DNA from 4 places in the Bacillus sp. AFS053548 genome. Region 3 is predicted to be linked to each of the others. Evidence: predicted binding sites of a transcription regulator. Region 3 holds the regulator's gene; each other region holds the start of a gene.
The links. Region 3 encodes Rex, which represses fermentation and respiration genes when NADH is low (regulators of the CRP and FNR family bind a similar motif). Its sites were predicted from a motif close to TTGTGAAATATTTCACAA; they were not measured.
Positions count from the first base shown of each region.

Region 1 (4,223 bases), on a different contig from region 3:
TTCAAACTACGCTTTATAACCTGATGTGTTGCCGGCCTGATTAGCCATGCTGACATCCTGATTGTTAAACCTACGGCAAAAACAATCGAAGAAATAAAATACCCCATTAATGCCATATCAAAGTGTAAAAATCGGTCCGTCCCAACCCATGTTGTAAAAAGTAAAAATAAAATAATGAAAAACGAATACTTACTGCTTTTTGAGTAAAATGAGCGCTCGAGGGATTTTCTCATCTCATGTTCAACCTCCATGTGACTTTTTTAACATCGAAGTGCCTGATTAATTGATAAAATTGGGTACATGATGAAGTCTTCTTCTTTGTCATAATTGTACAGAAAGACTAATTCCAAGACTGTGAAGTACATCACACAATAGACCCTTAAAATTTTAAAAGAGGTGTGAACATGTTATCAGGTAATGTAATCGCTATAACGAGTGGAAAAGGTGGGGTAGGAAAATCAACAGTATCAACAAATCTTGCAGTTTCACTTGCAAGACAGGGCAAAAAAGTTGCTTTAATTGACTTAGATATTTATGGATTTAGCATTCCTAGAATGATGAATATTGTCATCAGTCCAAAAACTTTTAACGGAAAAATTATCCCTGTGGAGTCACACGGTGTAAAAATTATATCGATGGGTTTTTTCATCAAAAATAACGATCCGGTTGTTTGGAGAGGTCCTATGCTAGGAAAAATGGTTGAGCATTTCAGTAAAGATGTCATTTGGGGGGAATTAGACTATTGCATTCTAGACATGCCTCCAGGGACCGGTGATATTGCACTCGATATGCATCACACCATTCCTCAAAGTAAGGAAATCATTGTCACCACCCCTCATCAAACAGCATCGATTGTTGCTGAGAGAGCAGGAACGATGGCCCAAAAAGCAAATCATGAAATTCTTGGAGTAGTTGAAAATATGTCTTATTTCCAACCTATAGATCGTTCCGATAAGTACTACATATTCGGAAAAGGAGGTGGCGATTTATTAGCCGACCGATTAGGAACCGAAGTACTTGCCAAACTTCCGATTGAGGAAGTTATCGAGAATTCACCTACTCCGTCCATATACGAAGAGAATACTAGATTATTTCATCATTATGAAAAGTTAGCTACAACTATTAATCAGAAATTTAACGCTTAAAATAATGTTATAAGGGATTAAAATAGCGACTTCAAATAGCAGAAGTCGCTTTTGTATGTTGAACCTTTGAATTATAAATAAACTAAATCTACAAAAACAGCATGCTAGTTACCACTAAGAATATGACAGAATTAAGAATCTCAATAATCCCTAATTGCATTATAGTAAGTTTTTTATTGTACAAGGAAATTGCTCTTATTAAGCTAGGAACAAAAGGTAGAATCCAAAGCCAAGAATCTTTTAAAGTAAAAATTAATAATATGGCAATAAAATGGTATCCCCATGAATACCAACGGAATCTCTTATTCTTTTTTTCTCGAATCATTGATTTGACAAAAAATGTACTGCCTAAAAAGAACAAAAATACTAAGAGTGCTACACTCCAGCCTTCGCTTGTAAGTGCCCCCTTCCCTATATAAAAACTAGCCAATCCACCTATACAAAAAACGCCAATCGCAACAATGTCATTCGTAAAGGCTCGTTCATTTTTTCTTTTAACGAAGTATATGTTTAATAAAAATAATGGAATCATAGCTAAACCGAAGTAAATCAATCTCCACTCAGCAATCATCACGGGTGCTAAAAATACGAATGAAATAAAAAAATAACCTATCGCCCAATTAAAATAAAATGACACTTGCTTCCCTTTAATTACCATAATTAATGGATAGGTTGCAAGGTATAGAAAAAACCAGCCTATAAATAAAGGGATATGAATTAAACGAAACGAACTCGCGACAGCTCCAAGTATACAAGGAATTAAAAGCATTGCCCAAGCACCGTGTTGGTTTGGAACTACTATTTTCACAATATAGCACCCACTTTCCTTATTATTTCTACATCATACTGAAACAATTATGGGTTTTCTGTGATTTAGTTCACTATCTTTTTTATATTTGAGAATTTCATACAGCTCCATTTACTTTAATAGAAGCTAAAATATAAAACTATTCCCAACAAAAAAAAGCCCCTTAAAAAAGGGACTTTTTTTACTCATCCTTTGCAACTCCACCAACGGACCAATTTTCTTTTTCGAATTCATTTATTAAAATTCTTACCTGTGCTGGGTGAACATCCAATATACGACAAACAACTTCATTTATTTCTCTCATTAATTTTTTTTTAAATTCTGTACTTCTACCTTCAATCAGTTGAATTTGGATGATTGGCATAAAGTACTACCTCGTTACTTGTAGTGACATTGTCTCGATTCCATCAAAACGCGCTTCAACAATATCGCCCTCTTCAACGTGGATCGCTTCTGTAATACCACCCGTTAAGATAATCATCCCTGGCTCAATTTGTTCACCGTTTTTACTTAGCATCTGCACTAACTTTACGACAGACTCTACAGGATGATCTAGTACATCAGAACTTACTCCACTTTGTACTTTTACGCCATTTTTATATAATTCAACATTAATTTCATCCCAAGAAGTATATGTAGGTGAATATTGTTGTTTACCAATGATAAATTTTGATGAAGATGCATTATCTGCTACTACATCTGTTAGTGTAAATGAGAAATTTTTATATCGACTATCGATTACTTCTAATGCAGGTACAATATACTCAGTTGCTTCCCATACATCTTTTGCAGTTACATCATGTCCAAATAATGGCTTGTTAATCATAAATGCGATTTCTGGCTCAACCCTAGGATGAATTGAACCTTCCATCGTTAATTCATTTTCTTCTAATTCCATCGATTTTGTTAAGCGTCCATAAATCGGCTCATCAACATTAACAGATTTTTGTTTAGCAATACTTGTTAATCCCATTTTCCAACCAATTAATGGATCACCATTTTTAATCGCATTATCAATACTTAACTTTTGAATTTCGTAAGCATTATTAACGTTTAATTCTGGATGTTCAATCGTAATTTTATCCATTTCTAGACCGTTTTTTTGGTGCATATATATTTTATTCGCGATTTCAGTTATCATTAAGTCTCGTCTCCTCTCAAAAAACAGACAATTTTTTATTTGCTAACATACAAGCAACTTCTTGAATCATATCCTCTTGCCCACCGACTACTTTTTGTTTTCCTAATTCAATTAAAATATCTCTTGCATCAACATTCCATTTTTTAGCTGCTCGATTGGCATGTAATAGAAAACTAGAATATACTCCTGCATAGCCTAAAATTAGACTACCTTTTGTAATCTCTTGTGGTGTTTGAAGAATTGGTGCAACGATCTCCTCTGCTAAGTCCATCATCTTATAGAAATCAATTCCTGTCTTGATTCCTAATCGCTCTAATACACCAATTAACACTTCTGTTTGTGTATTTCCCGCACCTGCACCTAAGCAACGTACACTACCATCAATTCTAGTAGCTCCTTCTTCAATCGCTACTAGTGTATTGGCCATCGCTAGAGAAAGATTATTATGTGCATGGAAACCAACTTCAATATCAATAGAGCCTCTTAAAGCAGCAATACGTTCTTTTACTTCATGTGGAAGAAACGCTCCTGCAGAGTCAACCATATAAACGACATCAGCACCATAACTTTCCATCAATTTGGCTTGTTCTACTAATTTTTCAACAGGTGCCATATGGGACATCATTAAAAATCCGACAGTTTCTAATCCAAGCTCTTTAGACATAGAAATATGTTGTTTCGAAACATCAGCTTCAGTAACATGTGTAGCTATTCTAGCCATTTTTGCTCCGATTTTTGCTGCCGTTTTTAATTCTTTTACTGTTCCAATACCAGGTAATAGTAAGACAGCAATCTTTGAGTGATTACATGAATTTACCGCTGCTTCGATCAATTCAAATTCATTTGTTGTTGATAAACCATATTGTAACGAAGAACCACCTAAACCATCTCCATGTGATACTTCAATAAAAGGCATTTTTGCATCATCAAGAGCCTTCGCAATTCGAACGACTTGATCTACTGTATACGAATGAGCTATTGCATGACTTCCATCTCGAAGTGCTACTTCAGTTACAATAACTTCTTTTCCAAACATTGCACTCCCTCACTTTCTTTAGGCACTTTTTTAAACAGTTTTTACAACTTCATATTGTGCAATCTCTTCAGCTACTTTTACTGCTGATGCAGT
Region 1 is NZ_NUHI01000006.1:91,098-95,320, reverse strand. Features, by position in the region: gene CN946_RS04260 (MFS transporter) at 1-233, opposite strand, end outside; gene CN946_RS04255 (Mrp/NBP35 family ATP-binding protein) at 405-1,145, shown strand; gene CN946_RS04250 (YwiC-like family protein) at 1,234-1,953, opposite strand; gene CN946_RS04245 (tautomerase family protein) at 2,135-2,317, opposite strand; gene CN946_RS04240 (2-keto-4-pentenoate hydratase) at 2,324-3,094, opposite strand; gene dmpG (4-hydroxy-2-oxovalerate aldolase) at 3,111-4,130, opposite strand; gene CN946_RS04230 (acetaldehyde dehydrogenase (acetylating)) at 4,161-4,223, opposite strand, start outside.
Region 1: the regulator Rex is predicted to act here: its motif matches at 2,012-2,029, upstream of CN946_RS04250 (YwiC-like family protein).

Region 2 (4,223 bases), on a different contig from region 3:
TCTGTAACGCCAGTACGTAACATTTTTCTTAAGTCATACCCTTCTGAAGTGAATAGACAGGTGTATAGCTTTCCATCTGTAGATAGGCGGGCTCTCGTACATGAACCACAGAAGGTTTCTGTAACTGATGAAATAAATCCAACTTCAGTATTCGTTCCTTTATATCGATATCGTTTTGCTACCTCGCCAAAGAAATCCTGCTCTATGGGCTCCAACTGATATTGATCTTGGATCATATCGAATAATTGCTTCTTTGAGATAACGTCTTTAAAATTCCATCCATTTGTACACCCTACATCCATATACTCTATAAAGCGTAATGTAATATTTTTCTCTTTAAAAAAACGCACCATTGGTAATACTTCAGTATCATTTAAGCCTTTCTTTACTACCATATTTACTTTGACTTCTAGCCCTGCTTCCCTAGCTGCAAAAATTCCGTTTAAAACTGTGGAAACGCTCATATTCATATTATTTATCTTCATGAAAACTTTATCATCTAAAGAATCTAAGCTCACATTTACGCGGCAAATTCCAGCTTCTTTAAGAGCTTTGGCGTTTTTTGCCAAAAATACACCATTTGTTGTTAAAGTCACATATTTAATTCCTTCAATTTCTAAAAGACGTTTAACCAGTATTGGTAGATCTTTTCTTAAAAGAGGTTCCCCCCCTGTTAATCGAATCTTTTCCACACCTATTTTTGCAAATAATTTTGCTAATCGTACAATTTCCTCATAGGATAGGATTTCATCTTTACTCATAAAGGGATAGTCAACTCCAAATATCTCTTTAGGCATACAGTAGCTACATCTAAAGTTACAACGGTCTGTGACAGATATTCTTAAATCTCGTAATGGTCGATTAAGGGTATCGAGAATATTCTTCATTTTTTTCCCCCTTACTTTTTGTACGATTATATTAGCATACAAAATTATTTCACCGTATGATGTATGTCACAACCTTGTTAAACTATTAGTATTAATGTTCTAGAATGCCTTGATGTCCGAGTAACTTATCAAATTGCCACATGCAAGTTTAACCCGCTACAACAGCAATCTTTTCATATTCTATCTCCTTAGTGTTCTATGCTATTCAATAGCATGGTATTATAATAATAAATGTAATACCTAAAATACTTGTTTTCTTGATAAATACATAAAAACATTAGTGTTCAACTATAACGGAGCGGAGATACTTTGATGGAAAAAAATAATAATAGAAAAAGTGACCTTTCAATCGTTTCTAAAGACTTGGCTTCCTTATTACAGTCAATCGGATCAACTCGTTCAGTAAAAAAAGGCACCTTCTTATTTCAAGAAGGAGAAGATGCTAAAGAATTGTATCTAATTAAATCAGGAATGATCCAAATAAGTAAGCTAACTCTAAATGGTGATGAATTAAATCTTCGCATTTGTCAAAAAGATGACTTAATTGGAGAATTGACTCTCTTTTCAGAGAATGCAAATTATATGCTTAGCGCTTACGCAATAGAATCAGCAGAAGTGCAGGTCATTCCTAAAGACATTTTGGAGAAAAAACTAATTAACCATGCTCCATTGACATTTGAATTTATGAAATGGATTTCTACTCACCTTAGAAAAAATCAATCTAAGATTCGAGACTTAGTATTAAATGGTAAAAAAGGCGCACTTTACTCCACACTCATCCGTATATCAAACTCTTACGGGGAATTAATAGAAAACGGAATTCTTCTTAATATTCATCTTACCAATCAAGAATTAGCTAAATTTTGTGCTGCTACTAGAGAAAGTGTTAATCGGATGTTAAGTGATTTAAAGAAAAAAAATGTTATTAGTTATTCTCCCGATGGAAAAATTATTATCCAAGACTTACAATTTCTTAAAAATGAAATTGGTTGTGATAACTGCCCAAAAGATATTTGTAACATAGATTAGTTCTCTATCAGACTATTAAAATATTTTAGCTGATTAAACTTGCCTTTACGTAATATTATTAAAAAATAAGTAACCTTAACTTAGGCTCTAAATAGTTAAGGTTATTTATTTTATTACTTTACTAGATTGGTCAGCCATAGATCCCACTTATATAATCACTCCCCCTCCTTATAACTGATTTCAAACATCTTATCGCTATTATTTGAGCTAGTTGTGTGAAAAGAGTCACAGTTTGGCTCAAATCGTTTTTATATAATGATGAAAATATAAGGTCTTGTAATATAAGGAGAGAAAAAAATTGTATAAACCTGATTATTTACTTTATTTGAAAAGCCTCTGTTTGTTTCAAGATATCAATCATAACCTCTTAAAAAAAATAGTTGATGCATCCAATCTATACTTTAGAGAAACAAATGAAAATATACCTATTCACAATGAACAGAATATGATTATCATTTTAACTGGAAAGGTAAATGTTCATATGAAAGAATCGAGTGGCCTTCAATATAAAATTGGCTCCTTAAAATCAAGTGATGTTTGCTTGCCCAGTCTTTTTCTGCATACTCATGTTAACAATTCCATTAATCTTGAAGTTATCCAGTCTCTGTCATATTTAGAAGTTCCATTTTTATTTATAAAAAACTTGTCTGTTAAAGATCCTGTTTTAAAACGTAATATTTTGCGCTCTTTACATAAAAACCTTCTAAGTACTTACGAAGAAATTTTCAATTTGATGAACGAATAGTTTAAAATAAGTTGTTCATCCTTCCGCCCCCCATTTGTGTGATATAGTTCACAACATTACTTTCGATTGATTGGTAATATTTAGTTAATAAATTTTATTATTGATCCATTGAAAGGGGCATCATTATATGAAAAGTTCTAAAATCCAATTACCTCTTCAAACGTCAAGTCTCATCGTAGGGTTCATGGTATGGGTACTCATTTCTTCACTCATGCCAGATATTCGCCAAGATATTGAATTAACAAATGGGCAAGTCTCTTTAGTAACTGCCATCCCTGTTATTTTAGGAAGCATCCTACGTATTCCAATCGGATATTACACAAATCGATTTGGAGCAAGACCCATTTTCACCATCTGTTTTCTTGCACTTTTATTTCCTGTATTTTTCATTAGTCATGCTGATTCACTTTTAGATTTAGTTATTGGAGGATTGTTTGTTGGTATAGGTGGTGCAGTCTTTTCAGTCGGAGTAACTTCACTACCAAAGTATTACTCCTCAAAAAAACATGGTTTTGTGAATGGAATCTATGGATCTGGTAATATTGGTACAGCCATTACTGCATTTTCGGCACCTGTTTTAGCTAAATCATTTGGTTGGGAAACAACAGTCAGATTTTATTTAGTATTACTAATTGCGTTTGCGCTATTAAATTTTCTGTTAGGTGATAAAAATGAGAAGAAAGTAAATGTTCCGATTGTAAAGCAGGTAAAAGAGGTTTATCGTAATTCAACTTTATGGTCACTTAATTTATTCTATTTCATAACTTTCGGATCGTTTGTTGCATTTACAATCTATTTACCAAATTTCTTAGTTAATAATTTTAATTTAAGTCCGGTTGACGCTGGTTTACGTACCGCTGGATTCATTGCTCTAGCAACACTTTTCCGACCAATCGGTGGCTTCCTTTCAGATAAATTCAATCCTTTCAATATTTTATTGTTTGTCTTTGGTGGACTAACATTATCAGGAGTTCTTTTATCTTTTTCGCCTACTATTAAACTATACACAGTAGGGGTTTTATTGGTAGCAGTTTGTGCAGGGATCGGAAACGGTACAATCTTTAAATTAGTACCACTTTATTTTACAAAACAAGCTGGAATTGTAAATGGATTAGTTGCTGCTATGGGAGGTTTAGGAGGCTTCTTCCCTCCATTAATATTAACATCCGTGTTTAGCTTGACAGGACATTATGCGATTGGATTTATGGCATTATCTGAATTTGCGCTTCTCAGTTTTGTTATTGTAGTATGGATGACTTTCCGTGAAAAATTGAAAACGGAATATAAAATATTAGAAAATACAGCCCAAGCAATGATGGTAACAAATGAACAAGGAGTAATTCAAAAAGTAAATCCTTTCTTCACTAAAGTAACTGGCTATAATAAAGAAGAAGTTATTGGGAAAAAGCCAAGTATCCTTCAATCTGGCCATCACAACAAAGCATTCTATTCACAACTTTGGAAACAGCTTAAAGAACAAGGTAACTGGCAAGGTGAAATTTGGAACAAGCGTAAAAACGGTGAAGTTTATTTAGAATGGCTGACAATCACTCAAGTGTGTA
Region 2 is NZ_NUHI01000006.1:100,663-104,885, reverse strand. Features, by position in the region: gene moaA (GTP 3',8-cyclase MoaA) at 1-887, opposite strand, end outside; gene CN946_RS04300 (Crp/Fnr family transcriptional regulator) at 1,200-1,916, shown strand; gene CN946_RS04295 (hypothetical protein) at 2,215-2,661, shown strand; gene CN946_RS04290 (nitrate/nitrite transporter) at 2,789-4,223, shown strand, end outside.
Region 2: the regulator Rex is predicted to act here: its motif matches at 2,698-2,715, upstream of CN946_RS04290 (nitrate/nitrite transporter).

Region 3 (4,223 bases):
GATAATGTAGCCTCTTTTTCTGCTTGTTCTTTTTCAAATGCTTCGTTTTTCTTAAATTGATAATAGTCATAATCACCCAAATAAATTGATAATCCTGCTTTTGCTAGTTCAAAAGTTTTTGTGGATAATCTGTTCATAAAGTAACGATCATGAGAAACAAATAAAATCGTTCCAGGGTAATCTAATAAAGCATTTTCTAACACTTCTTTACTATCTAAATCTAAATGGTTAGTAGGTTCATCAAGAATTAAGAAATTAGCTTTTTTCATCATAAGCTTAGCTAAAGCTAATCTAGCCTTTTCTCCACCACTTAAAGAGGTAACAATTTTTGTCACATCATCTCCAGAAAATAAAAAGTTCCCTAATATTGTTCGAATTTCTTGTTCGGCCATTAATGGATAATCATCCCAAAGTTCGTCTAATACTCTTTTATTAGAAGTTAGTTTTGCTTGCTCTTGATCATAATAACCAACTGAAACATTTGCACCAAAATCAATCGTTCCTTGTAATTTTTCTAAATCTCCAATAATCGTTTTAAGTAATGTCGATTTACCTACACCATTTGGACCGACTAATGCGACACTATCCCCTCGATTCAGTACGAATCTCATCGTATGATCGATTGTTGGGATACGATCATAGCCAATAAATAAATCTTGTACAGACAACACATCATTACCGCTTTGTTTTTCAATTGTAAATGAAAAATTAGCCGAAGACTCGTCACCAAGTGGCCTGTCTAATCGAACCATTCGATCTAATTGTTTCCTACGACTTTGAGCTCTTTTAGTAGTTGAAGCACGCGCAATATTACGCTGCACAAAATCTTCAAGTTTAGAGATTTCCTCTTGTTGCTTTTCGAACTGTTTTAACTCTTGTTCATATTGAGCTGCCTTTAGTTCAAGGTACTTACTATAATTCCCAACAAATCGTTGATGCTTATGGTTAGATATTTCATAAACAATATTAACAACTTGATCAAGAAAATATCGATCGTGGGAAACGATTAATACTGCACCAGGGTATGACTGTAAGTAGCGCTCTAACCAACTAAGAGTGTCAATATCTAAATGGTTCGTAGGCTCATCCAAGATTAACAAATCAGGCTTCGTTAATAATAGCTTACCTAATGCCAGTCTTGTCTTTTGTCCACCGCTTAACGAAGAAATTTTTGTTTCGTAATCTTCATTACTAAAACCTAAACCACTAATTATTGAACGAATATCTGCTTCAAACTGGTAACCACCGTTTTCTTTGAATGTATATTGAAGATGATCATATTCATTCATAACCTTGTCATAAACGGCTTGATTAGAATAGACATCCTCCCTAGTCATTTTAACTTCTAATTTTCTCATATTATCCTGCATCTCTACTAAATGATTAAATACAGAATAATATTCTTCCCAAATCGTTTTATCGCTTTGTAAACCAGAGTTTTGGGCTAGGTAGCCTACAGTAACGTCTTTAGGTTTATTTATTTCACCGCCATCATAGGATATTTCACCTGCTATGATTTTCAATAATGTAGATTTTCCTGCACCATTACGTCCAACAATGGCAACTCGATCACTCGTTTGAACTTCTAATTTTATATTTGAAAGTATAATGTCACTACCAAAATACTTTGAGACATTATTTACTTGTAAAAGAATCATGGATAACACCTCATTGCAAAATTTTTTATCTATGTAACTGTAGACTGTCAAAATTCTTAAATATAGTGTATATTTTACATTAGAACAAGTACTTTATTACTAAAATAAAGTCAAATTACACACCATAGTAAAAAGAATTACAGTAAGTGGGGGATTAAAAAATGGATTCGGAACAAATTAAAATTCCACAAGCTACTGCTAAACGTCTACCTTTATATTACCGTTTTATAAAGAATTTGTCTTTATCAGGTAAACAAAGAGTTTCTTCAGCAGAGTTAAGTGAAGCAGTAAAGGTAGATTCCGCTACAATCAGAAGAGATTTTTCATATTTTGGAGCACTTGGTAAAAAAGGTTATGGCTATAACGTAAATTATTTATTAACTTTTTTCTCGAAAGCGCTTAACCAGCATGAAGTTATGAAAGTTGCATTAATTGGTGTTGGTAATTTAGGAACTGCATTCTTACATTATAATTTTATAAAAAATAATAATACAAAAATTGAGATGGCATTTGATATTGATCCAAATAAAATAGGTACTGAAATAGGTGGAGTACCCGTTTATAATCTAGATCATCTAGAGGAAGTTATGAATGAAGATATTCAAATCGTTATTTTAACTGTTCCTGCACCTGTAGCACAATCAATAGCTGATCGATTAAAAGGAAAAAATATTAGAGGAATTTTAAATTTCACACCTGCACGAATTAGTGTACCAGAACATATTCGCATTCATCATATAGACTTAGCAGTTGAACTTCAAACATTGGCATATTTTTTACAACAATAAATTCATATTAAAATAAAAACCCCCAAAAACTTGGGGGTTTTTAATGTAAATTGATCTGCTGAAAAACGACAAAAGAGTTCATTAACATATGGGTTAAGATTGGTACCATAATTGAGTTTGTTCGTTTATACAGATAACAAAATACAAAACCGATTAGAAAGTAAGATAAAAAGAAGGGCAAGTCTCCATGCATAAGCGAAAAGATCGCTGAACTAATCCCAGCAGAAATAATAAATGGTAATCGATTATAAAGCCTTCTAAAAATGATTCGTCGAAAAATAATCTCTTCTAAAATTGGTGCAACCAGACTTGGGATGATAATAAAAGCCGGGTTAAGCTTAGCGATGTTTATGATATTTTGAGTATTTTCTGAGCCCTTATTTAAATCAAATACATAAATTAAAATTAAATTACAAACAATTTGAGTTAGCATTGTTATGAAGTAACCTAAAATAACCCAATTTATTATTGTACGATAATTAGTTTTTAGATTCTTTATTCCTTCATAAATGGGCTTATGTAATAAGATAAGAATAATAATTAATCCACTTACGAAACTAATACAACCCCATAATGCCACCGCTTCAAGAGAAGCTGTTTTCTGATCTACTCCAACGTATAAGTTACTATTTAATAAATAGGGCACCCCAAATACCGCTGAATATTGAAGAACGACATACGTTAATAAAATCCATAAATCTCTAGTTTTCAATACGTTAGCTCCTTTGTGTTGATATTTTTCATAACCCAAAGGTTTATAACAACACGTACATTATTTTACTCGTTTCTTTTGTTTCTTAAAAGAAATTTTCACTTTTTATTTTACTTTTGATTGTAAAGAAAAAAACTTATTAAATTTCGACAAGAAAAGTGCCTGCTTCGGGCTTGCAAAATTTTTTGATATTATTTAAACTAATAATTGTGTTAGCACTCAATATACATGAGTGCTAAAAAATAATGATTTGATTATTGAGGAGGTATTACACATGTTAAAGCCATTAGGTGATCGTGTTGTAATTGAGCTTGTTGAGTCTGAAGAAAAAACTGCTAGTGGTATCGTGTTACCAGGTAGTGCACAAGAAAAGCCACAAGAAGGCAAAGTTGTTGCAGTAGGTACTGGCCGAGTACTTGAAAATGGTGAGCGCGTAGCTTTAGAAGTATCTGTAGGTGACCGCATTATCTTCTCTAAATATTCAGGAACAGAAGTTAAGTACGGTGGTACTGAATACTTAGTACTTCGCGAAAACGATATACTTGCAATCATAGGTTAATAAAATAAAAATACTTAAATTAAAAAATATATTTTTTATATTATAAGGAGGTCATTTTCATGGCAAAGGACATTAGATTTGGTGAAGAAGCACGTCGCGCAATGTTACGTGGTGTAGACGCTTTAGCTGATGCTGTAAAAGTAACTTTAGGACCAAAAGGACGTAACGTAGTTCTTGAGAAAAAATTCGGGTCTCCATTAATTACAAATGATGGTGTTACAATCGCAAAAGAAATCGAATTAGAAGATGCATTTGAAAATATGGGTGCAAAATTAGTTGCTGAAGTTGCTAGCAAAACAAATGACGTTGCTGGGGACGGTACAACAACTGCGACAGTTTTAGCTCAAGCTATGATTCGTGAGGGTCTTAAAAACGTAACTGCTGGTGCAAATCCAATGGGTATCCGTAAAGGTATCGAAAAAGCAGTTGCTGTAGCAATCGAAGAATTAAAAACAATCTCAAAACCAATTGAAGGTAAAGAGTCAATCGCACAAGTTGCTGCAATT
Region 3 is NZ_NUHI01000031.1:3,607-7,829, forward strand. Features, by position in the region: gene abc-f (ribosomal protection-like ABC-F family protein) at 1-1,658, opposite strand, end outside; gene CN946_RS16930 (redox-sensing transcriptional repressor Rex) at 1,820-2,446, shown strand; gene CN946_RS16935 (CPBP family intramembrane glutamic endopeptidase) at 2,487-3,158, opposite strand; gene groES (co-chaperone GroES) at 3,433-3,717, shown strand; gene groL (chaperonin GroEL) at 3,777-4,223, shown strand, end outside.

Region 4 (4,223 bases), on a different contig from region 3:
CGAAAGCTGGGAGAATAACGATGTAAACTTCAGGATGACCCCAAATCCAGAATAAGTTCGCCCATAGCATATCGTTACCATGTGCCATCGTAAAGAATTGAGTACCAAATTCACGATCAAACATCATTAATGCTAGAGCTACAGTTAATACTGGGAATGCGAATACGATAATAACGTTTGTAATTAAGATACTCCATGTAAACATTGGCAATTTCATTAATTTCAAGCCTGGAGCTCGCATTTTTAATATTGTAACGATAAAGTTAATACCAGTCATTAAAGTACCTAGACCAGCGATTTGAAGTGATATCGCATAATAGTTATTCCCAACACCTGGGCTGAATTCCTTACTAGCTAGTGGGAAATAAGCTGTCCAACCAGCATCAGGTGATCCACCGATAACAAAGCTTAAGTTTAAAAGCATTGCACCTGCAAAGAATAACCAGAAACTAACTGCATTTAAGTAAGGGAATGCTACGTCACGAGCTCCGATTTGTAAAGGAATAACGATGTTCATTAATCCAATAATGAAAGGCATCGCCATGAACAGAATCATGATTAAGCCGTGAGTTGTAAAAATTTCATTATAATGTTGTGCATCTAATATTTTTAAATCTGGTCCTGCTAATTGTGCTCTCATCAGTAACGCATCTACTCCACCACGGAATAGCATTAATAATGCACACAGAATATACATTACACCGATACGTTTATGGTCAACAGTTGTTAACCATTCTTTCCATAAATAACCCCATTTTTTAAATTTGGTTAAACCAATTACAATAGCAATAGATACAACAACGATACTCACCATTGCGCCATAGATCATTGGTTCACCTGTTACAAAAAAGTGATCCCATTTAAAGCCCATTATTTCATCCCCTCCATATTATCCATGTCATGGTGATCAGATGAATCCTTCATAGAACCATGTTGATGTCCTGCATTTTTTCCTTCTGGAGCTGGTCTAAATCCTAAATGAGTCGAAGTATATGTCTTTCTACCTAAATGCTCAATTTTTAGTAATTTATTAAACTCTGTTTCTGTTAAAGCAGGAGCTGTTTCTTTAACGTCCTTAACCCAGCCGTTAAAATCCTTATTATTCATTGCTAGTACTTCAAATTCCATTCCAGCAAAGCCTTTACCATTGAAGTTACTGTTCTTACCAATATAAGAACCTTCATTTGAAGCAACAAAATTTAATTTAGTTACCATGTCACTCATTGCATATTTTTGTCCACCTAATTGTGGAATCCAAAAACTTGTAATAGGACCGAATGAATAAAGTCTGAATTCTACATTTCTATTCGTTGGAATATTTACATAGTTAACAGTTTCAATTCCTTGTTCAGGATAAGAGAAATGCCATTTCCAGTTTGAAGAACTTGCATAAATAACAAGTGGTTTATCATTTTCATGACCTTTTGGTACACTTTCAACTGCATTTGTTGTTTTAACAGTTACTACTGATAAAACTGCAACAATAATTATTGGGATAACAGTCCAAATAATTTCTAGTGTTTTACTTCCCTCTTCATGAGGAGGTTCGTAATCTTTTGGAAGTTTACTAGCACGATATTTATATAGAATAACAATATAAAGAATGTAAACTACTAGTAAAACTCCTAACATCATCAACATCGAGAAGATAATCGTATCCGCTTGCGTTTTAGCAACTGGACCCTTTGGATTAAGAACTGCAATCTTATCACAAGCACCCATTACTAATGCAACCAGCATAATCATCATGCCCATTAGAAATTTTTTCATTTCGCTCTTCCTTCCTATAACGTAAGTAAAAAGTTCAAAATAGTTTTTTTGAATTATTTCTTAGATAAGTATTTTTATAAATTGTCACTAAAATGACAAACAATGTCCACAGTTATAGTAAGATACTTTAATTAAAAAAACAAACAATTAATTTCCATTTTGGAAGGAAAAAAAGAGTGTTCACATTTTAGACATATTTGAAAATACGGTATTTTCTACAAAACCTATTTATATCAATGGTTTAACACATTTGCTCATTTATTCACAACGTTCACATTTTAGACAAATATTAGATTTTGATTAACTTTTTGTTCACATTTCGAAACTTACATATTAGTAAATTAGTATAATAATTTTTATGGTATTTCACGAAATAATCTGTATTTTCACACAAAAAAATAACGCAGAATAATCTGCGTCAAAAAACAGGGTTATTAATTTGGAGAAGAGAAAAACTACTGTCCTAGCGCGTTCTTCTCTTCTTTAGGGTTTTTGGGGGTTCTAGGGTCGCATTCCACATTTTACTTTTTAATGTGTATACAAACGAAGAACTAAGAAAAACAATAGCGTATTTCTTAAACTTCTTTTATTAATCTTAGATTAACATAAGTGAAAATGATTATCAATACCAATTATTGGTTTTTTTATCTACAGAAATATTCTAAATAGCAAATGACTCATTTAATTTTCAAAGTAATTTAAGTTATAATTGTAGAAAAAAGGTGGGACATTTATGCCTCAATTATTAATTAAAGGGATTTCAACTGATGATATTTGCAAAATTAGTAAGTCTTTAATCGAAGAACTCGCAGTGGTTTGTGAATGTGGAGCTGATAATTTTACGATTGATTGTATTCATTCAACTTCAATTTTTAATGGTGAAATTGTAGAAAGCTTTCCATTCATTGAAGTAAAATGGTTTGAACGTGGTGGTGAAACTAGAGATCGTTTCGCAGCTACAATCGAAAAACATATTAACACATTGAAAATTCCTGAATTTGAAATTGCTTTTATTACCTATCAAGAAGATAGTTATTATATAAATGGGAAGAAATTTCCATAATGATATTTTAAAATAATTTAGGTCAGCGGAGCAGCTGACCTTTTTTTTTTTGAAAATCGATATTTCCGGGGCATGTGTACCTATAGGACGATGTCATTTCGGGACATTTCAACTATGTGGACAAATATACAAACTAAAAAAAATGGTCTACTGACTAAGTACATGATTTGTAAAATTGAATATTAGTATATTAATCGGACAAGTAGGACACAAAAAAATGCTACCGATTAGAGAAAGGTGAATAAAAATGAATTTTGAAATTGCAATGACAGCATTTGTTTTCATTATGACAATGGCCGTCATATTCTGGAGACCAAAAGGAATTCATGAAGCATGGCCTGCTTCAATTGGTGCAATAATCATTCTAGTAACTGGAATTGTTACTCGACACGATTTATACGACATTATAACGAAAATCGGTGGAGCTTCAATTACGATTATAGCTACTATTGTTATGGCTGTTATTTTAGAAAGCTTCGGGTTCTTTCATTGGTCAGCAGCTCGATTAGTTACATTGGCCAAAGGTTCTAGTTATCGATTATATTGGTACATTCAATTACTATGTTTTTTAATGACTTTACTTTTTAATAATGATGGTAGCATCCTAATTACAACACCTATACTAATAATTCTTTTAAAAAATCTACGTTTAAAACCACATCAACAAATTCCCTACCTATTATCAGGTGCATTAATTGCAACTGCTTCAAGTGCTCCAATTGGCGTAAGTAATATCGTAAATTTAATAGGTTTAAAAATCGTACACATGCCACTTTATATGCAACCCTTAATGATGTTTGTACCTACAATGTTAGGCTTATTATTCATGTCGATTATGATGTATTTCGTATTAAAAAGTAAATTTCCAGAAGTGTTACCCGCTTCAACAAATGATATTGAAGAATCTTTTTTTATTAAAAATTTTCATCCGTTAAAAAGTAAAATTTCTGTTGAAACAAAAAGAAAAAGAACAAAGTTTATGCTTAAAATATTAACTTTTGTATTTGTAATGAGATGTTTACTGTTTGTTGCATCATTTATTTCAATTCCAATTGAAATTGTTGCTGTACTAGGTTCTCTCATTTTGCTTATATGGAGATGGTACCATTTAAGAACAAATCCTGTAGATATCTTAAAAAAGACACCATGGCAAATTCTTTTATTTGCATTCTCAATGTATGTAATTATTTACGGACTTCACAATGCTGGTCTTACTGATTTTATTGTAAAAGAAATTGAACCAATCGTTAACCAGGGACTTTTTAATGCCACCTTGGCAATGGGTGGATTAGTAAGTGTTTTGTCAAATCTTTTTAACAATCACCCTGCCCTTATGATCGGGACAATCAGCCTAACTGAAATGGGACTAGATCCAGTGACACTAAAAGCA
Region 4 is NZ_NUHI01000026.1:437,692-441,914, forward strand. Features, by position in the region: gene qoxB (cytochrome aa3 quinol oxidase subunit I) at 1-871, opposite strand, end outside; gene qoxA (cytochrome aa3 quinol oxidase subunit II) at 871-1,770, opposite strand; gene CN946_RS15595 (DUF1904 family protein) at 2,504-2,833, shown strand; gene CN946_RS15600 (arsenic transporter) at 3,081-4,223, shown strand, end outside.
Region 4: the regulator Rex is predicted to act here: its motif matches at 2,021-2,038, upstream of qoxA (cytochrome aa3 quinol oxidase subunit II).